DNA from 4 places in the Lysinibacillus sp. genome. Region 1 is predicted to be linked to each of the others. Evidence: riboswitches for the same ligand, from Rfam matches in the RefSeq annotation. Region 1 holds a riboswitch; each other region holds the start of a gene.
The links. A riboswitch is a leader RNA that binds a small molecule or an ion and turns the genes downstream of it on or off. The one in region 1 is predicted to bind thiamine pyrophosphate.

Region 1 (4,901 bases):
TCTATCGAAACGGCAGCAGAGGGAGATTTAACCCAAAAGGTGGATGAGAAGTATATTAAGGCTGATGAAATTGGGGCAGTTGCATTAGCTTACAATAATATGCTAGATAAAACCAATGGTGCGATTCAAACCGTATTGAACTCTACTACATTATTAAACCAATCGTCCAATCAAGTACATGAGGCCTTTAATGAAATTGTAGCGTCTAGTCAAGAGGTGTCTGTTGCCATCAATGAAATTGCACAAGGCGCATCGAAGCAATCTGAGGATACGGAAGAAACGAATTATCGAATCATGGATTTATCTGAACAGATTGATGCCATTACAGCTCTTTCTAATGAAATGGATGAACTCTCTCATAAAACGAACGAAACAACAGAAAAGGGATTGTACGAGGTTGAAAGCTTACGTGAACGTAATATAGAGACAAATGAGATGAACGGTCGTATTCAACAACAAATCGAATCATTAGCCTCTCACATTGCGAATATTAATCATATCATTGCTTCGATCCAAAGCATTACTGAGCAAACTAATCTATTAGCTTTAAATGCAAGTATTGAGGCAGCACGTGCTGGTGAACATGGTAAAGGATTTGCTGTCGTTGCAGAGGAAGTAAGAAAGTTAGCCGAGCAATCTAAAAGTGAAACAGAAATTATTAAGAATACAGTAGAAAGCATCCTTGAAAATTCACAGCAAACAGTTGCTGTCATTGCATCTAATGCGGATTTAATGCAATCTCAAAATGAATCCGTACAAAGTACACAACTGGCATTTAAAGATAACAGTGATTTGTCACGTTCAATTGCAGCCTCTATTAGTGAATTAATGAGTAAGCTATCGAGTATGTTAGAGCATAAAAATCAAGCGATTATGGCCATCCAAAGCATATCAGCAATTTCAGAGGAAACGGCTGCCTCAGCTGAACAAGTAAGTGCATCTGCAATGGATCAACAAGCAGAGTTACAAAAAGTAGCCGAGTCTATACAAAATATGAACGATATTTCCAATGAACTGCAAGAAGTCGTGAATCGTTTTAAATTAGCGTAAAATGAAGGGCTGCCTAAACAAATAGGCAGTCTTTTTTTATTGGAAGAGACATTGACCTAGTAGAAATTCGGCACTACTATAAAAGAAGGGAAGGGGGTCATCGAAATGATGTATCTCGGAATGATTTTCTTTCAAATTGTTGCACCTATTTTAGTGTTACTTATAGTAGGTGCTATCTTACAAAAGAGATTTCGCTTTAATTTAAAAGCGTTGTCTCAGCTTATTACATATTGCTTTATGCCAGCAGCTGTTTTTGTAAATTTATATGAGACGAGTGTAGAGCTGTCTGTACTGGCAGAGGTCGGATTGTTTATTGTGCTTTTTATTGGGAGCCAAATGCTACTCAGTCACCTTTTTGCGAAGTGGCTTGGTTTAGTTAAAACAGAGGCAGCAGTTTTTAAAAATAGTGTTGTGCTCATTAACTCTGGGAACTATGGCATTCCGGTAGCTCAAATGATTTTTGTAACACAACCTATTGGTGTAGCGATTCAGGTCATCCTTGTAATCTTTCAAAATATGACAACTTATACATATGGTTTGTATAATTTAATTTCCTCTACCAAATCAGGAATGACGATTATTAAAGATTTTTTTAAAATGCCCATCATTCATGCGTTGATTATTGGTGTAGCCATGAACTATTTTAATATCGGTATTCCACAGTTTATTAAAATACCAATAGACCATGTAGCAGATGGCTTTATTGCTGTGGCACTAATCACGTTAGGTGCGCAATTATCGCAGCTTGAAATCAAATCTATGTTTAATAAAACGGTTTTCGTCAGCTGCTTCACACGTTTAATTGTCGGACCAGCCGTAGCTTTAGCCATTATTTTTTTATTGGGGTTAGATGGAGTTGTCGCTCAATCACTATTTATAGCCAGTGCTTTCCCGACATCCCGCAATAGCTCTAGTCTAGCATTGGAATACGATGTGGAATCGGCAACAGCTGCCCAAACTGTTTTATTTTCAACTATTGTCAGCTGTATAACGGTAACAATAGTGATTTATCTTGCGGACGTATTATTTGCTTAATCAATAGAATATTAAAAAATAATGAATGGAAAACTTCCATCTCATAGTAATATCTGCTACACTAGCATCAAACTAAATAGTATTAACTAGGGGAGTCTGATGAGTCAGGCTGAGAGGGAAACGCTTAGAGGTTTCTTGACCCTTTGGACCTGATCTGGCTCATACCAGCGTGGGAAAGTTAAGAAACTATTGCATAGTATGTGTATGCAATTTCAACCTTTACATTCGTGGCCGGATCCAAATAATTATTTTGGATTCGGCCTTTATTTATTTGTTAGGGTGAGCTAGATCCGGTCCTTGTAACAAAAAACATTTAAGGGAGAGAAGTAGCTCATGTCAGCAATTAGTGAAAAGAACATTACGATTATGTCTAGCTTTGAAGGAAGCAAAAAGGTGTATGTTGAAGGTTCCCGTCCGGATATTTTAGTACCAATGCGAGAAATTGCATTAAGTCCGACAACAGGAAGCTTTGGAAATGAAGAAAACGCCCCTATTCGAGTATATGATACGAGTGGTCCCTATACAGATCCATCTTATCAAGTAGATATTACAAAAGGTTTACCTGCCTTACGAAGTGGATGGATTCAAGAGCGAGGAGATGTAGAAGCATATGAGGGCCGCTCTATAAAACCGGAGGATAATGGTTTTCGTCGTGCAGATGATCCGCGTAATCATGAAAATGTCTTTCCTGAATTGGCAAGAAAGCCTTTACGAGCAAAAAAAGGGAGAAATGTAACGCAGCTGCATTATGCAAGACAGGGGATTATTACACCTGAAATGGAGTTTGTAGCGATACGTGAAAATATGGATCCAGAATTTGTCCGATCTGAAATTGCAGCTGGGCGCGCTATTATGCCTTCTAATATTAATCATCCAGAGGCGGAGCCAATGATCATCGGTCGTAACTTCCATGTGAAAATCAATGCCAATATTGGGAATTCCGCGGTATCGTCTTCTATAGCAGAAGAGGTTGAAAAAATGACATGGGCAACACGCTGGGGTGCTGATAATATTATGGATCTTTCAACAGGTAAGCATATTCATACAACGAGAGAATGGATTATTCGAAATGCAGCGGTACCAGTGGGGACAGTGCCAATTTATCAAGCATTGGAAAAGGTAAATGGCGTAGCAGAGGATTTAACGTGGGAAGTTTACCGTGATACGCTTATTGAGCAAGCCGAGCAGGGTGTAGATTATTTCACGATTCATGCAGGTGTACTATTACGCTATGTTCCCCTTACAGCTAATCGTGTAACGGGAATTGTATCTCGTGGTGGTTCTATTATGGCACAGTGGTGTTTATATCATCATCAAGAGAATTTCCTTTATACTCATTTTGAGGAAATCTGTGAAATTATGAAGACTTATGATGTTGCTTTTTCTTTAGGTGATGGCCTACGTCCAGGTTCAATTGCAGACGCCAATGATGAAGCCCAATTTGCAGAGCTTGAAACACTAGGTGAACTAACACAGATTGCGTGGAAACATGATGTTCAAGTGATGGTGGAGGGGCCAGGTCATGTACCGATGCATCTGATTAAAGAAAACATGGACAAGCAATTAGAAGTTTGTAAGGAGGCGCCTTTTTATACGTTAGGTCCACTTACAACGGATATTGCTCCAGGCTATGACCACATTACATCGGCTATTGGGGCAGCGATGATTGGCTGGTTTGGGACAGCAATGCTCTGCTATGTGACACCAAAGGAGCACCTTGGCTTACCTAATCGCGAGGATGTTCGAGTGGGAGTAATTACGTATAAAATAGCGGCACATGCGGCAGATTTAGCGAAGGGGCATCCTGGTGCACAACGCCGAGATGATGCACTATCAAAAGCACGTTTTGAATTCCGCTGGCGTGATCAATTCAATCTATCTCTCGATCCAGAAAGAGCGGTGGAGTATCATGATGAGACTTTGCCAGCAGAAGGAGCAAAAACAGCACACTTTTGCTCTATGTGTGGTCCTAAGTTCTGTAGTATGCGAATTTCACAAGATATTCGAAATTATGCTAAAGAAAAAGACTTGAATACGACAGAAGCGATCCATCGAGGTATGAAGGAAAAGGCAGAGGAATTTAAAAAAGCGGGTAGTCAGATTTATCAATAATGTAAAAAGGCTTGTGTTGTAGTATCGACACAAGCCTTTTGTGATTAAAAAACTCCATGTGAGTGAAAAATTCACATGGAGTAAAAATTGGATTTGGATATCAATAATAAGTGGAATATTAAACGTTTGTTGGTTGTTTTACATATGGGTTTGTAAGATCCATACCTTCTAATGAAAGACCCATTGCTTTTGCTACACCTTCACCATATGCTGGATCTGCTAAATAGCAGTGAAGGATGTGACGGCGCTTGATGAATTCTTCAACAGAAGCCATATCATTTGCCGTATTTTCAAATAGACGTTGTTGCTCTTCTGCCGTCATAAGTCGGAATAGTTTACCTGGTTGTTCAAAGTAATTGTTGTCGTCTTCACGGAAGTCGTGAATACCTGCATGACCATCGATACGTAATTCAGGCTCTTTATAGTCTAAGTTATGCTCCCATTCACCATAGCTATTTGGTTCATAACCTAGTGTTGAACCAAGGTTGCCATCAAAACGCATTGCACCATCACGGTGGAAAGTGCGGAATGGACATTTCGGTGCGTTAACAGGAAGCATATAGTGGTTAACACCGAGACGATAACGCTGTGCATCTGCATATGCAAAGATACGACCTTGTAACATTTTATCTGGTGAGAAGCTAATACCAGGAACAATATTAGACGGTGCAAATGCAGCTTGTTCAACTTCTGCAAAATAGTTG
Region 2 (4,901 bases), on a different contig from region 1:
TTGCCAAAACAATAAAACGCTCTAATAGCACCACGTAAGGACGGTCATCAATAGCATGTTCTTGCCTTAAATAATAAGGAAGGCCAACCTCTCCAACAGCGACCATTTCATCTGCATGACAACGAATCCAATCAAATAGTGCATCCTCTTCACATTGACTTGGTAAAGACTGTTCAGGATGAAAGCCAAAAGCTACCTTAACTTGAGGATAGCTGTTTGATAAATGCAATGTCCTTTGGCATGATGTCAAATGCATGCTAACCGCAATGACAAAATCGGCATCTTCTAGCAAAGTTGGAATCTCCTCATCTTTATACTGATCTAAATGAATATGAGCATCAATCAGCATGCATATCACCCTTTTCTTCTTGTAAATACATAAATAATTGTTGCTTTAAGGCTGTAAATGCAGCAGAATGACGAATTTCCTCTCGGCGAGGTCTAGCAAACGGTACGATCATTTCCTTTTTAACCGTTGCAGGCCTTTTCGTTAAGACTAATATTCGATCTGCCAAAAAGAGAGCCTCTTCTATACTATGCGTAACAAATAGAATAGATTTCCGGTACTCTTCCCAGATAGATAAAAGCCATGCCTGCATTTCCAATCTCGTAAATTCGTCTAGCGCCGAAAAGGGTTCATCTAAGCATAAAATGGGCTTATCACTAACTAAGGCACGTATGAAGGAGACTCGCTGTTGCATGCCGCCTGACAGTTCATTTGGATAGGCATCGATAAAGGACCCAAGACCAACCTTTTCTAGCCATTCCTTGGCACGTTCGACGTTTGGTTTACGCTGTAATTCCTCCACGATGGTAACGTTCTCTAAGATGGTACGCCAAGGCAATAGACAAGGCTGCTGGGGCATATAGCCAATCGTCCCTCTCTTTTGCTGTAAATCCTCTCCATTTAATAAAATGGCCCCATGATCGATTGAAGAGACACCACCTATTAATTGAAACAACGTACTTTTACCACTTCCTGAAGGACCCACAATAGCTACAAACTCGCCATCCTTAACCTCAAAGGACAGATCTTCAAGGACTTGCAGGGCATCAAAGGATTTACTGATGTTTTGAATGCTGAGCATGGTTGCCTCTCCCCTTCACCATGATTTTTTCTATAAATCGTATACTGCTAAACAACAGTAAGCTTAACAAAACAATGGCAAAAATCGCGACAAATACACGATCCGTGCGAAAGGAGGATTGAGCTAAGGTCATATATACGCCAATACCCTTTTTCGCACCAAGCCACTCTGCAATGACAGCACCCATGACACTGTATGTAGCAGCGATTTTAACGCCTGAAAATATAGCAGGATATGCATGCGGCCATTCCAATTTCCAAAAAGTTTGCGAAGTTGTCGCACCAATCATCGCAAAATAGTGCTTTAATTCAGGTGAAGTTTGACGAAATCCGTCCATGGCCGCAATGACTATCGGGAAAAAGCACACAAGGCAAATAATAATGAGCTTTGGTAATAAGCCAAAGCCAAACCATATTATGAGCAGCGGTGCTAAGACAAGTATTGGGATATTTTGCGACATGATCAAAATCGGATAAAACAACTCCCGAATAAACAAAAATCGATGCAACACAATAGCTACCGTTAATCCACAACCAATACCAATAGCAAGACCTAATATGGCCAATTGCACCGTAGCCAAAGCATGTGGTAAAAAGGTTGGATACGATTGAAAGCCTTCCATCAGAATACGACTTGGTGCAGGTAGAAGCCAATGGGGAACTTCAGCCACATGCACGACTAGTTCCCAGATGAATAAGAGGAAGGCGATAAAGATGATCGTCCTTCCCTTTTGAAACGCTTGTTTCATTACTGATATTTCTCCGTTAATGTATCCATGGTAATACCAGTTGGCTGATAGAGTATTTTCACTTGTGTAATCACATTAATAGCACCAAGCTCTATCATCTTGTCATTCATTTTCTCAATAAGTTGAAGCAATGTTGACAGCTCACCTTCCATCGTCGTTTCTAGCGGATGTACTTCATATTTCACACCAGATGCATCAATCACAGCAATGGCTGCATCCACATAAGGAATGACATCCTCATATTTCTCTGTTTTCGGGATAATTTGGACACTGATTAATGAATTTGCCATTTATTTGGCCTCCTTTTTAGGTAAGAAATCATTCGTAAAGGCTTGCTTTGCATCAAACTCGCCCTCTAATACCTTGTTGCTAGACATCCAATTAGCATAGTTTTCCCATACAGAAAGCTTTTGCTCTCCCCATTGCTTCGCATCGTCCTGATATTTATCAGCTAACCATTCTTGACTTTTATGCACTAATTCTTTATCTAAGTCAGGTGCCGCTTCTAGTAAAATATCTGCAGCCTCACTCGGATGCTCGATTGCGTATTCATAACCTTTAGAAGCAGCTGCAACAAAGGCTTTTACAACATCAGGATTGTCCTTTATCATTTTTTCATTAGTAGCCAAAACAGGCGTATAATAATCCAACTGATCACTATAATCCGTTAAATACAACATATTAATCTTTTCCCCACGAAGCTCTGCCTCAATACCTGTCCATGCATAATAAATCCACGCAAAATCAATATCTTTTTCCATCATCGTGAAGAAATCTAAATCACCTGCATTGACAATATCTAATTGATTAATATCGGCATTTTCTGTTTGCATTAACGATTGGAGTACCGCTTGCTCTAGTGGGGCTCCCCAACCGCCATAAGTTTTACCTTCGAAATCCTTTGGTGAGGTAATCCCTTTAGAAGCAATCGAAGCAAAGCCCGATGTATTATGCTGAATGATGGCGGCAATCGAAACAAGTGGTACATCCTGGACACGTGCCTGTGTGATGCCTTCCTGATAGCTTACCCCAAATTCTGCCTTACCAGAAGCTACAAGCTGATCTGCTCCCGCTTCCCCTGGCATCATAATATCAACATCTAAGCCTTGTTCCTCAAAATAACCAAGCTTTTTCGCGACATACAGCCCTGTATGATTTGTATTCGGAGTCCAATCCAGTACTACTGACACCTTTTTTAGCTTATCAGTTGCCTGCTTGTCCTCCTTGTCACTACAGCCCACTAATGTTACAAGTGCAGCCAATAGAATAAATAACCATTTTTTCATGCTAGGTCCTCCCAGTTTGTAATATGAAAGTGTTCATAAAGGAATGCGTGTCACCAGAAAGAAAGCGTAAATACGATGGGCAAGAGGTGTTTGAAAATATAAAAAAACGCCTAGGATTCCTCCCAGACGTAAATTGCAATCAATCTTCAAAACTTTGCTTTTTTGAATAGATGTTCCCTACGCTGGTACGAGCCAAATCAGGTTCAAAGGGTCAGCGTCTATCGGACACAATCTCAGCTAGCAACTACTAGCCCCCCTACATTCTTTCGCTATGAACTTTTCGTTGATTATTATACCCATAGTTACTCTTAAAAGACAAGGTACTAATTTGGTTTAACCGTTTTACACCAAAAAAAGCCCAGCTCACAAAAGAGACTGGGCGTTAAAAAAGCTTGGTTATTGTTCCTTTTGGGTCGTTAGAACATGGGAAATAGCCCCATCTGTTGCGATATCCACTTTAAACGATCCATTGGAATGGCGATCAGCACGAGTCAATGCTTGGACATCTAACACCTCTTGCACACCTTTTTCTGTTTCAATAACAATTTGCTCCTCATCTGTTGCTTGAATAACGGCCACAATGCGGTGCGGATTTGCTTTTAATTCTGTTAATACTTTTAGACCACGTTTTGCACGACTGGCTACTTCAACCTCTGCGACATTCATTTTCTTAACAGCCCCACGCTGTGTCACAATGACAACATATTGCGTTTGATCAGGTTGTAGCACATTCACACCGACTAAGGCTTCCCCATCTTTTAGCGTAATGCCCTTTACTCCGCCTGTTTTTACACCTGTTACTGGTAATTCCTCCATTGGGAAACGAATTGAATAAGCCGTATCTGTTGTTAACATCAATTCCACGTCATCCGTCACAAACGCTGCATAGATCATGGCATCGCCAGCCTTCACATTCATCGTTTTAATTGGTTTTGAATAACGTGTCACCGCGTAATCGGCAAGTGGAGAGCGTTTAATTTGACCATCCTTTGTCGCAGTGAAGATGTACGTATTTGGTTGATCAAATGTTTCAAAGCCATATACAGCGATAATTGACTCATCTTCACCCGTTGGCACGATACTTGAAATATGCTGACCAAGATCCTTCCAGCGAATATCTGGCAGCTCATGAACAGGCTGATAAATATAATTGCCTCGATTTGTAAATAGGAGTAAATGGTGCTGTGTATTTAAGGTTGCTTCATACAATAAGTAATCCGAATCCTTCATCGCAAAATCCTGACCATTTGAGGCGGCATGTGAACGTGTCGAAGTACGTTTAATATAGCCATCCTTCGTTACGGTTACGACAACCTCTTCACTTGGTACAAGAACATCTAAGGTAATTTTAATCTCTTCAATTTCTTGCTCAATTCTTGAGCGACGAGGCTCTGTAAAGCGTTTCTTAATATCAAGCAATTCTTGTTTAATGACACGTACAAGCTTTGCCTCACTTTGTAAAATCCCCTCTAGCTTAGCAATCAACCTATTTAGCTCGTCCTGTTCTTGTCGAAGCTCTGTAATGTCTGTATTGGTTAAACGGTATAATTGCAAGCTGACAATCGCCTCTGCCTGTACCTCTGTAAAATCAAACTTCGCCTGTAAATTAAGCTTGGCATCCTTTTTATCATTAGAAGAACGGATTGTTGCAATCACTTCATCTAAAATGGAAAGGGCTTTAATTAACCCATCCACGATATGGGAACGATCCTTCGCCTTTTGTAAATCGTAAATGGAACGGTTCGTGACTACTTCTTTTTGATGGGCAATATAGGCATC
Region 3 (4,901 bases), on a different contig from region 1:
CTAGATTTTTTAAATTTTGTGCCAATGAAACTTCACTCCTTTTATGTAGATAATCCCATTGTACTAAAGAAAAATATAGATGCCTATTGAGATGGTAAATTGTAGTGATTATTAGCAAAACAACACGATACATTGTTGGAAATTTCCGTTATAATAAAAAAAGTGACAGTACTATACTTATTTGTCTTTTCCCTATACAATCTAAACACGAAGGGAGAGGAAATCATGCCTCGGTTTATCTTGATGACAATCTCTTATCTTGTCTCATTCATCCTAACCTTTTTATCCTTTTTCATGAAAATAAACGGTCAATCTTCTCTAGAAATTTCTAATCGGTTTTCTGTAGTATTTGCACCAGTTGATATTAGTCATGCAATATGGATTGTCATTTATTTATTAATTGGCTATTGGTTATTGGTGAACATTAAAAAGACATCTATGAAACAGTCTGCTCTCTTTAGTTGCATAAATATTTTGCAAGCCTTAACGATATATGTATGGCATCATGAGTTATTTATTGTTTCTCTTGGCATCACCTTGCTTTTGGTCTTGTACTTATTTATGTTGTATAATACGTACTCTCTTCACGACAAAGCGTTGTCAGGTCGTATTCCTTTCTCCATTTATTTTGCATGGATGACATTTATCTTGATTACGAATAGTAGCTTTACGTTAACGGCTTATGGTTGGAACGGCTTTGGTCTTAGCACTCCTCTTTGGGCAGTAATTTTACTGACACTTGGTGGAGCTATTGCACTACATATCCGCTTTCATCACTTTGATACCATGTATCCGAGTGTTTTTATTTGGGCTTATTTAGGAATCGCTTTACATAATGGTTTTGATGAGCTTCTTGTAACAACTGCCGCCTTATTTTTATGTGGTGTTCTCTTTGTTGGTATTTTATTTATTAAAAAAAATCCTGCCCACCAAAAATAAATTGGTTAGCAGGATTTTAAATTATATCCTATTCTTCATCTAAGGAAGTTAAAATAATTGGTTTATCTTTAGTGACAATAACTGAATGTTCAATTTGAGCTACAAGCGATTTATCAGGTGTAACAAATGTCCAACCATCACCAGCTTCTACAATATGCTCTGCTTTTGCTGAGATAAATGGCTCAACAGCAAGCACCATTCCTTCTTTCATAATCGTAGAATCCCACGCATCATAATAATTTAAAATATGATTAGGCTCATCATGTAAAGATTGACCTAAGCCATGTCCTGTTAAATTCATAATAACAGTTAAACCATTAGCATTCGCCTCTCGTTCAACCGCTTTACCTATTTGATTTAATTTAGACCCAGCTTTAACCTTTGTCATTGCTCGATCAAAAGCACTTTTAGCAACTCGGCATAGTTTTTCTTTGTCCTCATAACCCTCACCAACAACAAATGAAATGCCAGTATCTGCAAAGTATCCATTTAAAGACCCAGAAACATCGATATTCACAATATCCCCTTCTTGAATAACACGTTTTCCTGGAATACCATGTGCCACTTCTTCATTGACACTAATACATGTATATCCTGGGAAATCATATTCCCCCTTAGGTCCAGAAATAGCACCAGCCTCTGCAAACATGCGGCCAGCAATTTCATCTAGCTCAAGTGTTGTAACACCTGGTTTTGTTGCTGCTTTCATGGCTTCACGAATTTCGGCACAAATGCGTCCAATTTTTTTAAAAGCTTCAATCTCTTCTTGCGTTTTTACAATCATTTATAACGTCCCTTTCATCTAATATCTATTCTTTAATATAACATAACTTTTTATGCGTATAACGATAAACGCTTTAAATATTGTATGCTTTCCTACAATGCAAAGTGCTAAAAGAGCTATTCATGACCAAAAGTCCCTTCACATGAGTGAAGGGACTTGCTTGTTGTTGAAAAAAGTTGATAATTTTGCTAATGATTCTGTGCGAAAGCGAATATCATCAAGTAGTATAGAACGAAAAGCTTTTATACCCTTTTACAATAAATCATTTGAGGAAACTTTTATTATGCTTTTCTTTGCATTAATTGTGGAGCGGCTGTGAATAAAAGCACCCCTACAATTGCCGTTAAAATGGTTGCTGGCAACATATATGTACCATTATAAATGATAGAATAGATCCATGCATTTTGATCACCCGCATACTCTGCAAAAAATACAGCTCCAGCAATTGTATGTGCTGTGTATCGTAAAAAGCCTGCAAAAACAGTACCTATGATAATGTAAAGTGCCATTTTCGTTTTGTTCATATTTTTTGCAGCATCCAACACAGGTCCACGTACAACAGCTGCTAATCCTACAACTGTAAAGGCAACACCATAATCCAATAATCCTTGAAGCCAGTGCACAATATAAGCACCAAACATGGTTTGCATAACACCCACAAGTAATCCCGTTGTTAGCCCAGCAACTAAGCCCCAACGAAATGCAATTAACATAATAGGCACCATGACAAGACTAACAGAGCCACCTTGTGCCCATACTTTAAAGGATACTTGATCGAGCACAAGGCCAATCGCTGCAAATATCGCAATCTCCACAAGCATTAATAGTCTTTTTTTGTCCATACATATTCTCTCCTTTGTTCCGATGTAGGATACAAGAGCAGGAATAGAAATGCAGACATCTTTTTTATTCCTAAAGAATGAAAAAACGATGCCAGGACAGAGCCTGACATCGTACAAGTGTCGGTTTCTATCCACATCCCTACGCAAGTGTTAACTTACAGGTTCAAAGAGTCAAGGCATTACGTGCCCAGTCTCAGCTGACATCATCAGCTCCCCTTGTGGTCGTTACATCTGAATTTATTTGAACAATCCCATTGTACGCAAAGGATTGGATGATTACAACCTCTTCCATACATTATTTTTTTGAAACTTTGCCGTTTTTCATGCGTAAATATTAAAAAAGGAGGTACAACTATGGAGAACCAAAAAATTTTATCTGCCTTTAGTTATCTTAGTATTTTCTTCGCCCCTTTTATCGTCCCATTAATTGTTTACTTTGTAACGAAAGATAGTGATGTAAAAAGACATTCAATTCGTGCACTTGTCTCTCATTTAATTCCTTTTGTTTTTGGCATCCTATTTTTTATTGTCTTTGTTTTTTCTACATTAAGATTAGATCCAACGTCAAGTAATAATACTGTGATGGTTGTTTGGTTAGTTTCATTTGCCGTTTATGCCATTGTCTCACTTGGTATTGTCATATGGAATATTATTCAGGCTGTTCGAGTAATACGTTAATGTTTCAATTTTAAGCGAAACAGGTAGTAATAATTGTAAAAGGAGCTGTTTTTTAATGAAAGTATCAAACGTTGTGAAAACTGCTGTAAAATTGGCACCTATTGTTATTCCTATCGTCAAAAAAGTAATGGCTGCAAAAAAAGGAACAACTCCTACAGCCACTTCTCGAAAAAAATAAAACAAAGGCGTATTCCCTATTTCGGAAATACGCCTTTCACTTATTTCACTTCAAAGTATGTCTGACTATGGCCATTTAATGTCTTTTCTACATGTAAAACCGCTGGCATTGCAGATTTTAATTCAGGCACATGAGAGATTACGCCAATCATGCGACCAGAATCCTGTAAATCAATTAATGTATCGATTGCTTTATTTAATGATTCCTCATCAAGCGAACCAAAGCCCTCATCAATAAACATCGTTTCAATATGAATATTACCTTGGAAGCTTTGAATTACATCTGCCATTCCTAAGGCAAGGCTTAATGAGGCATTAAATTTTTCGCCTCCCGATAATGTTTTGACATCTCGTAGTTGATCGGTATAGGCATCGTAGACATCAAGACCTAGTCCGCTTTGTTTCGCATGCTTTTCCAATCTATCTGAACGTCTGAGCTCAAATTGACCATTTGATAAATGATAAAGGCGAATATTGGCAGCTTCAGTAATTTGGTCTAAGTAATTAATTTGAATATAGCGCTCAAAAGATAGCTTTTTCGAATTTTGGCCGTTTAATAATCCATAGAGCTCCTTTACTCTTCCCGCTTCTTGCTCAAGTAAATGAAGCTCCCTCGCTATTTCTTCTACTCTTTCAATAAAACCTTGGCAAGCTTGAGCAAAACCTCTCAACTGTTGTAAACGTTTAAATGCTTCCTCATAAGATATACGAAGTTGTTCTACTTTGGCTTCCATGGACACTAAATCTTGTTGCTCTTTTCCTTGAAGATACATAGCCCCTTCAGTAATTTGGATTTGCAATGTGTGTACCTGTAAAGCATAGTCACTACAAGCTTTTCGAAGGGTCTCTATTTGCAATAAACTCCGTTTGGCAGCTGTATATTCCTCGTAGCTGTCAAAGCCTATCTCCTGCATGCTTGCTGAGAATTGCTGACGTTTTTCATTCATTTTGAGTTGTAATTCTTCAAAAGTTTGTTTGGCTATTTCCATCGTCAATTTTGCATTACTTGTTGCTTCCTTCGCGCTATGCAATTCGTCTTGACTCTCTTGCCATCTTTTTTGCAAATCCATTTTTTGTTTACTGATATCTGTAAGCTGTTGCTGTAATTGCTGCAAGGTTGGTAAATGGTTTGGCATATGTTTAAGCTGTTCTTCAAGAACTGCTTGCAGTCTTGTCATTTCTTTCAACTGCTCAGCTAAATATTGCTCTAAGTTCATCTGTTTAGTTCGTAGCTGCTCTATTCTCTCACGTTGCTGCTTAAGTTTTAATCGCATATCTGCTAATTGATGATGAACAATTTTTAATGTCGCAATCTCTTGCTCTATGTTGTTTAATGTAGAGATGAGCTGTGCATGGTCTTGCTGTGTAATGTGCTGCTCTTCTAGTTGCTGACAGGTTTCTTGATAAAGCTGTTGCGCAGATGACAAGAGCGCTTCTTTTTCTAGGTACTTACGCTCATCTAAAGAAGCCTTAGCCCTTAA
Region 4 (4,901 bases), on a different contig from region 1:
TCTCCACGACCCTCAAACCAAAAGTAACCATCTTGATCTTTATAAGCACGATCACCTGTAATATACCACTCTCCACGGAATTGTAAATTTGTTCGTTCCGGGTCATTTAAATATTTTTTAAACAGTGCGGGAGTGGTGCGATGAACAGCAATATCGCCAACTTCTCCAACAGTAACAGGGTTACCGAAATCGTCTATAATTTCAACCTTATTGCCAGGAGTTGGTTTTCCCATAGAACCAATTCTAGCTTCCATTCCAACCATTGTGCCAACAAGTAATGTGTTTTCCGTCTGACCGTAGCCATCTCGGACTTGCAAATCGAAAGTCTTCGAAAATACGTTAATGACCTCGCTATTCAAAGGCTCTCCTGCTGATACAGCTTGACGAAGTGCCGTTAAATCGAATTCATGTAAATGTTCTAGTGCTGCCATAAAACGATATTCTGTAGGTGTGCAACATAAAACATTTATTTTAAATTTTTCGAGTAACCTTAGATAGGTAGATGCATCAAATTTCCCCTTATATACAAATGCAGTAGCACCACTCCCTAATGTTGCTAGAAACGGACTCCAAATCCATTTTTGCCAACCTGGTGCTGCTGTCGCCCAAACAATATCATCTTCTTGCACACCTAACCAGTGTGGTGCTGTTGTTCGTAAATGTGCATAGCCCCAGCTATGAGTATGTACAGCTGCTTTTGGGTTTCCTGTTGTACCACTTGTATAAGCTAAGAATGCAGTATCTGTACTTTTTGTTGGAGAAGAACTTATGTAAGTTGTAGGTTGAATGCGCATTTTTTCTAAAAGTGGTTGCCAAGGTTCATGGGCCTTCCCTATAACAAATTGTTGCATTCCTTGTAAATTGTTCACCTGATCAAATTGATCAATATAAGGCTCGTAAGCAACAATTCCTTTAGCATTCGCATGCTTGATGCGATATTCAATGTCTTTAGTTCTTAGCATTTCTGAGCTCGGAATAATGGTTAATCCAGCTTTCAATGCTGCAATATATACAATATATGCTTCCACTGAACGAGGTACCATCACTAAAATCACATCACCTTTTGATAAACCTTGCATCGTGAATACGTGTGCAGCTTGATTTGCCCTTTCAAGTAAATATGCATATGTAATAAATTGTACATCCTTATTTTCCTCGTAAATAATTAATGCATTTTTTGTTGTATCTTGAGCATATTTTTCAATTTCATCTGTTATGTTATACCATTCTGGTGCAACTAAATCTTGTCTCTTCATGGCAAATGCCCCCTTTTGCTATGACACATTATAAAACTCTTTTTTCAGCATTTTCAATGGTTTGCGCTTAATTTTGGAAAAGTCATGACAACTATCATACTCTGCTATATGGCATCGGTCACATTTTGTCGATAGGTAAACTTGCTATTGAATACAATTGAAAAGTATGGTACATTTTGGTCAACTAAAAGCAAGATTGCAGGGGGACTCGTCAAGAGTTGAGAAGGTAAAACCTGACCCTTTGAACCTGTTAGTTAATACTGACGTAGGGAGCAATAAACATCTATTGATGAAAGGCTCTTTTTCGTGCATTTTTACACAAAAAGAGCCTTTTTTGCATGCTTACGTCCATCCATAAAGGAGGACTACGATGATATTTCAAACAATCCGTCAACAGCAACCACTGATTCATTGTATTACAAATTATGTGGTAGCAAATTTCCAAGCAAATGGTTTATTAGCAATAGGCGCTTCCCCGGTTATGGCCGATGATAGCCGTGAGGTAGAGGAAATGGTAGCACTCGCTCAAGCCTTGTTAATTAACATCGGTACACTCAATGATCGAACTAAAGAATCAATGTTGTTAGCAGGCAAAATGGCCAATAAACTTGGAATTCCAGTCATTTTAGATCCTGTCGGTGCTGGTGCCACTACTTATCGAAAAGAAACGGTACGATACTTGCTTGAGGAAGTACATTTTTCGGTCATTCGTTGTAATGTTGGGGAACTAGCAGCAATAGCCAATGTTGACTGGCAACAAAAAGGTGTCGATAGTGGGAATGGCTCCATTGCTTTAGAAGAAGAGGCGATTTTATTAGCCCAACATTATCAATGCATTGTTATCATAACAGGAGAACGAGATTTTATAACAGATGGTGTGGATAGCCAATGGATAAATGGCGGGAATATGCAAATGACCGAGGTAACAGGGACAGGCTGTTTACTTAGTGCTATTTGCGGTGCCGCCTATATTGCAGGCCATAATCCATACAGACAATTAGCGGACACATTAACTTACTATAAAAAAGCTGCGGTACTGGCGTCAGCGTTTACATCAGATATTGGTGATTTCCAAATAGCTTTACTAAATGCTCTTTATCGCCTATCGAAGGATGGTGAAGCTTCATGCATATTGTAACGACGATTGCAGGCTCAGATAGTGGTGGCGGTGCAGGCATACAGGCTGATTTAAAAACATTTCAGGAATTAGGGGTGTTTGGTACTTCAGTAATTACAGCTTTGACAGCACAAAATACAATGGGTGTGTCAGGAGTTTTCCCTATTGATCACTCCTTTGTTGAAAAACAATTTCAAGCTTTAATCGAAGATTTTTCAATTGCTGTAATTAAAACAGGGATGCTTTATTCCTCTGATATTATTAAAGCTATCGCACATATGATTCATAATCAAAACATCCCACTAATTGTTGATCCAGTAATGATTGCAAAGGGTGGAGAAAGCTTATTACTGCAAGAAGCTATTGAAGCAATGCGCTCTTCTCTACTACCACTTGCTACGATCGTTACCCCCAATATCCCTGAAGCAGAGGCTCTGACAGGGAGAAAAATACATGATGTTTCAGATATACGTGAAGTAGCTCAAGTTTTTTTTCAATTAGGTGTACATTGCGTCATTCTTAAAGGTGGCCATTTAGCAGATCCAAATTTTGCTATTGATTATGTATTTTTTCAAAACGGTAAATCTTTTTCTATGCAAACTCCACGTATCCAAACGTCCAATACCCATGGCACAGGTTGCACATTTTCAGCAGCAATCACTGCTTTTCTTGGTCAAGGTTTTGCGATGGATAAGGCAATTATCGAAGCTAAAAAATTTATTCAATTAGCAATTTTACATGATTTATCTATTGGTCATGGTTATGGACCAACAAATCATTTTGCTTATCAACTGCATAAGGATTCCTGTGAGGTGTTGATTTATGAAACGTGAGGATTTACAACTTTATTTTATTATGGGCACAAGCAATGTTAGTCATCAGAATCCCCTTCATGTACTAGAGAGAGCGTTGCAAGCTGGAATTACCATGTTTCAATTTCGAGAAAAAGGTTCCCATGCATTAACTGGATTTGCCTATGAACAATTTGCACGTCAATGTCAAAAACTATGTCAACAATATAACGTTCCTTTTATTGTCAATGATGATGTCGAACTTGCATTACGACTTGGTGCGGACGGTGTTCATATCGGACAAGATGATTTACATGTTAGCATAGCACGTAAAAAAATTGGTAATATGATTCTTGGTGTTTCTGTGCATTCCCAGGACGAACTAGAAACAGCCATTATCCATCAAGCAGATTATGTAGGTATTGGTCCGATTTTTGCAACAACTTCAAAACGGGATGCACAATCACCATGTGGTACAAATTTTTTGCAGCAAGCTCACAATTTCTATCCTGAATTACCAATTGTAGCGATTGGTGGAATTAACCCTACCAATGCATACGCCGTATTTCAAGCTGGGGCAGATGGTATTGCTGTTATTTCAGCTATCTGTGAAAGTATAGATATTAAGCATACAGTAAATACGTTAAGGTCTGTGACACGCATAAATGGTTGATTTTTAAACAAACTAAAACCAGTGCCTTTTTACGGTCACTGGTTTTAAGTTTATAAATGCTTAGTCAGCATTTATTGGTTGTTGTTTGGCATACCTTTTAATTGAGATTCTGCCATTTGTACAAGACGTTTAGTGATTTCACCACCAACGGAACCGTTGGCACGAGCTGAAGCTTCAGCTCCTAATTGAACACCAAATTCTTGTGCAATTTCGTATTTCATTTGATCAAGTGCTTGTTGTGCACCAGGCACTGCAAGCTGGTTTGAACTGCGGTTGTTGTTTGAAGCCATGTCTCTCACCTCCTTGTGAATATAGAATGTGCGATATTAGATTTTTAATACAAAAATTTTAGAGGTAAATTGTACCTCTAATGGCATAGATAAAATAACATAAAAAAGCCGTCTCAAAATTGACTTTGAAACGGCTGTAGATACCTTATAATAGATCTGCAAACTTATCTTGTTGCTGTTCTTCTTTTTTAGGGAAAATGTAGACCTCTCGATTTTTTACTGCTCGCTCGATGAGTTCATCAAAATCAGAGAAGCTTTCATAATGCTCTACCTTTTCAAGCTTTGGCTTTGTTTTTGGGCTGGCAGGTGTAAATATTGTACAGCAGTCTTCAAATGGCTGAATAGATGTTTCATATGTGCCAATTTTTTCTGCAATATCGATAATTTCTAATTTATCTGTTGAAATCAATGGTCGTAAAATAGGCGTATTCGTTACAGCATTGATAGCCGTCAAGCTTTCTAGCGTTTGACTTGCTACTTGTCCCAGACTTTCCCCTGTCACAATTGCAAGAGCTCCTATCTCTTCACGTACTTGATCAGCCACCTTTAACATCATACGACGTGTTGTTGTCATCGAAACATTAGAAGGTACTTTTTCTTTAATAAGTACTTGAATTTCAGTAAAAGGAATGACATGTAATCGAATACTAGCACCAAATTTCGTTAGTTCGTTTGCAAGTACCTTTACTTTCTCTAATGAGTTTTGACTTGTATATGGTGGACTAAAGAAGTGAATAGCTTCTAAACGTACGCCACGCTTCATCATTAAATAAC

Region 2: linked by a shared signal. The riboswitch ahead of RT445_RS09910 (ABC transporter substrate-binding protein) and the one ahead of thiC (phosphomethylpyrimidine synthase ThiC) in region 1 are both predicted to bind thiamine pyrophosphate.
Region 3: linked by a shared signal. The riboswitch ahead of thiT (energy-coupled thiamine transporter ThiT) and the one ahead of thiC (phosphomethylpyrimidine synthase ThiC) in region 1 are both predicted to bind thiamine pyrophosphate.
Region 4: linked by a shared signal. The riboswitch ahead of thiM (hydroxyethylthiazole kinase) and the one ahead of thiC (phosphomethylpyrimidine synthase ThiC) in region 1 are both predicted to bind thiamine pyrophosphate.

Annotation. Positions count from the first base shown of each region.
Region 1 covers NZ_DAMDAY010000025.1:15,118-20,018, reverse strand. The annotation lists gene RT445_RS07865 (methyl-accepting chemotaxis protein) at 1-1,050, shown strand, start outside; gene RT445_RS07860 (AEC family transporter) at 1,156-2,085, shown strand; TPP riboswitch at 2,164-2,278, shown strand; gene thiC (phosphomethylpyrimidine synthase ThiC) at 2,419-4,197, shown strand; gene RT445_RS07850 (catalase) at 4,316-4,901, opposite strand, start outside.
Region 2 covers NZ_DAMDAY010000036.1:8,719-13,619, forward strand. The annotation lists gene RT445_RS09890 (TatD family hydrolase) at 1-349, opposite strand, end outside; gene RT445_RS09895 (ABC transporter ATP-binding protein) at 339-1,088, opposite strand; gene RT445_RS09900 (ABC transporter permease) at 1,063-1,836, opposite strand; gene RT445_RS09905 (thiamine-binding protein) at 1,836-2,126, opposite strand; gene RT445_RS09910 (ABC transporter substrate-binding protein) at 2,127-3,122, opposite strand; TPP riboswitch at 3,280-3,390, opposite strand; partial or broken gene RT445_RS09915 (DNA gyrase/topoisomerase IV subunit A) at 3,519-4,901, opposite strand, start outside.
Region 3 covers NZ_DAMDAY010000014.1:16,221-21,121, reverse strand. The annotation lists gene RT445_RS05460 (polyphosphate kinase 2 family protein) at 1-25, opposite strand, end outside; gene RT445_RS05455 (hypothetical protein) at 226-939, shown strand; gene map (type I methionyl aminopeptidase) at 968-1,723, opposite strand; gene thiT (energy-coupled thiamine transporter ThiT) at 2,005-2,565, opposite strand; TPP riboswitch at 2,685-2,792, opposite strand; gene RT445_RS05440 (magnetosome magnetite crystal formation protein family) at 2,920-3,243, shown strand; gene RT445_RS05435 (hypothetical protein) at 3,299-3,421, shown strand; gene RT445_RS05430 (SbcC/MukB-like Walker B domain-containing protein) at 3,462-4,901, opposite strand, start outside.
Region 4 covers NZ_DAMDAY010000004.1:38,260-43,160, reverse strand. The annotation lists partial or broken gene mbcS (acyl-CoA synthetase MbcS) at 1-1,256, opposite strand, end outside; TPP riboswitch at 1,447-1,545, shown strand; gene thiM (hydroxyethylthiazole kinase) at 1,627-2,394, shown strand; gene thiD (bifunctional hydroxymethylpyrimidine kinase/phosphomethylpyrimidine kinase) at 2,382-3,206, shown strand; gene thiE (thiamine phosphate synthase) at 3,196-3,837, shown strand; gene RT445_RS01905 (alpha/beta-type small acid-soluble spore protein) at 3,909-4,127, opposite strand; gene thiI (tRNA uracil 4-sulfurtransferase ThiI) at 4,273-4,901, opposite strand, start outside.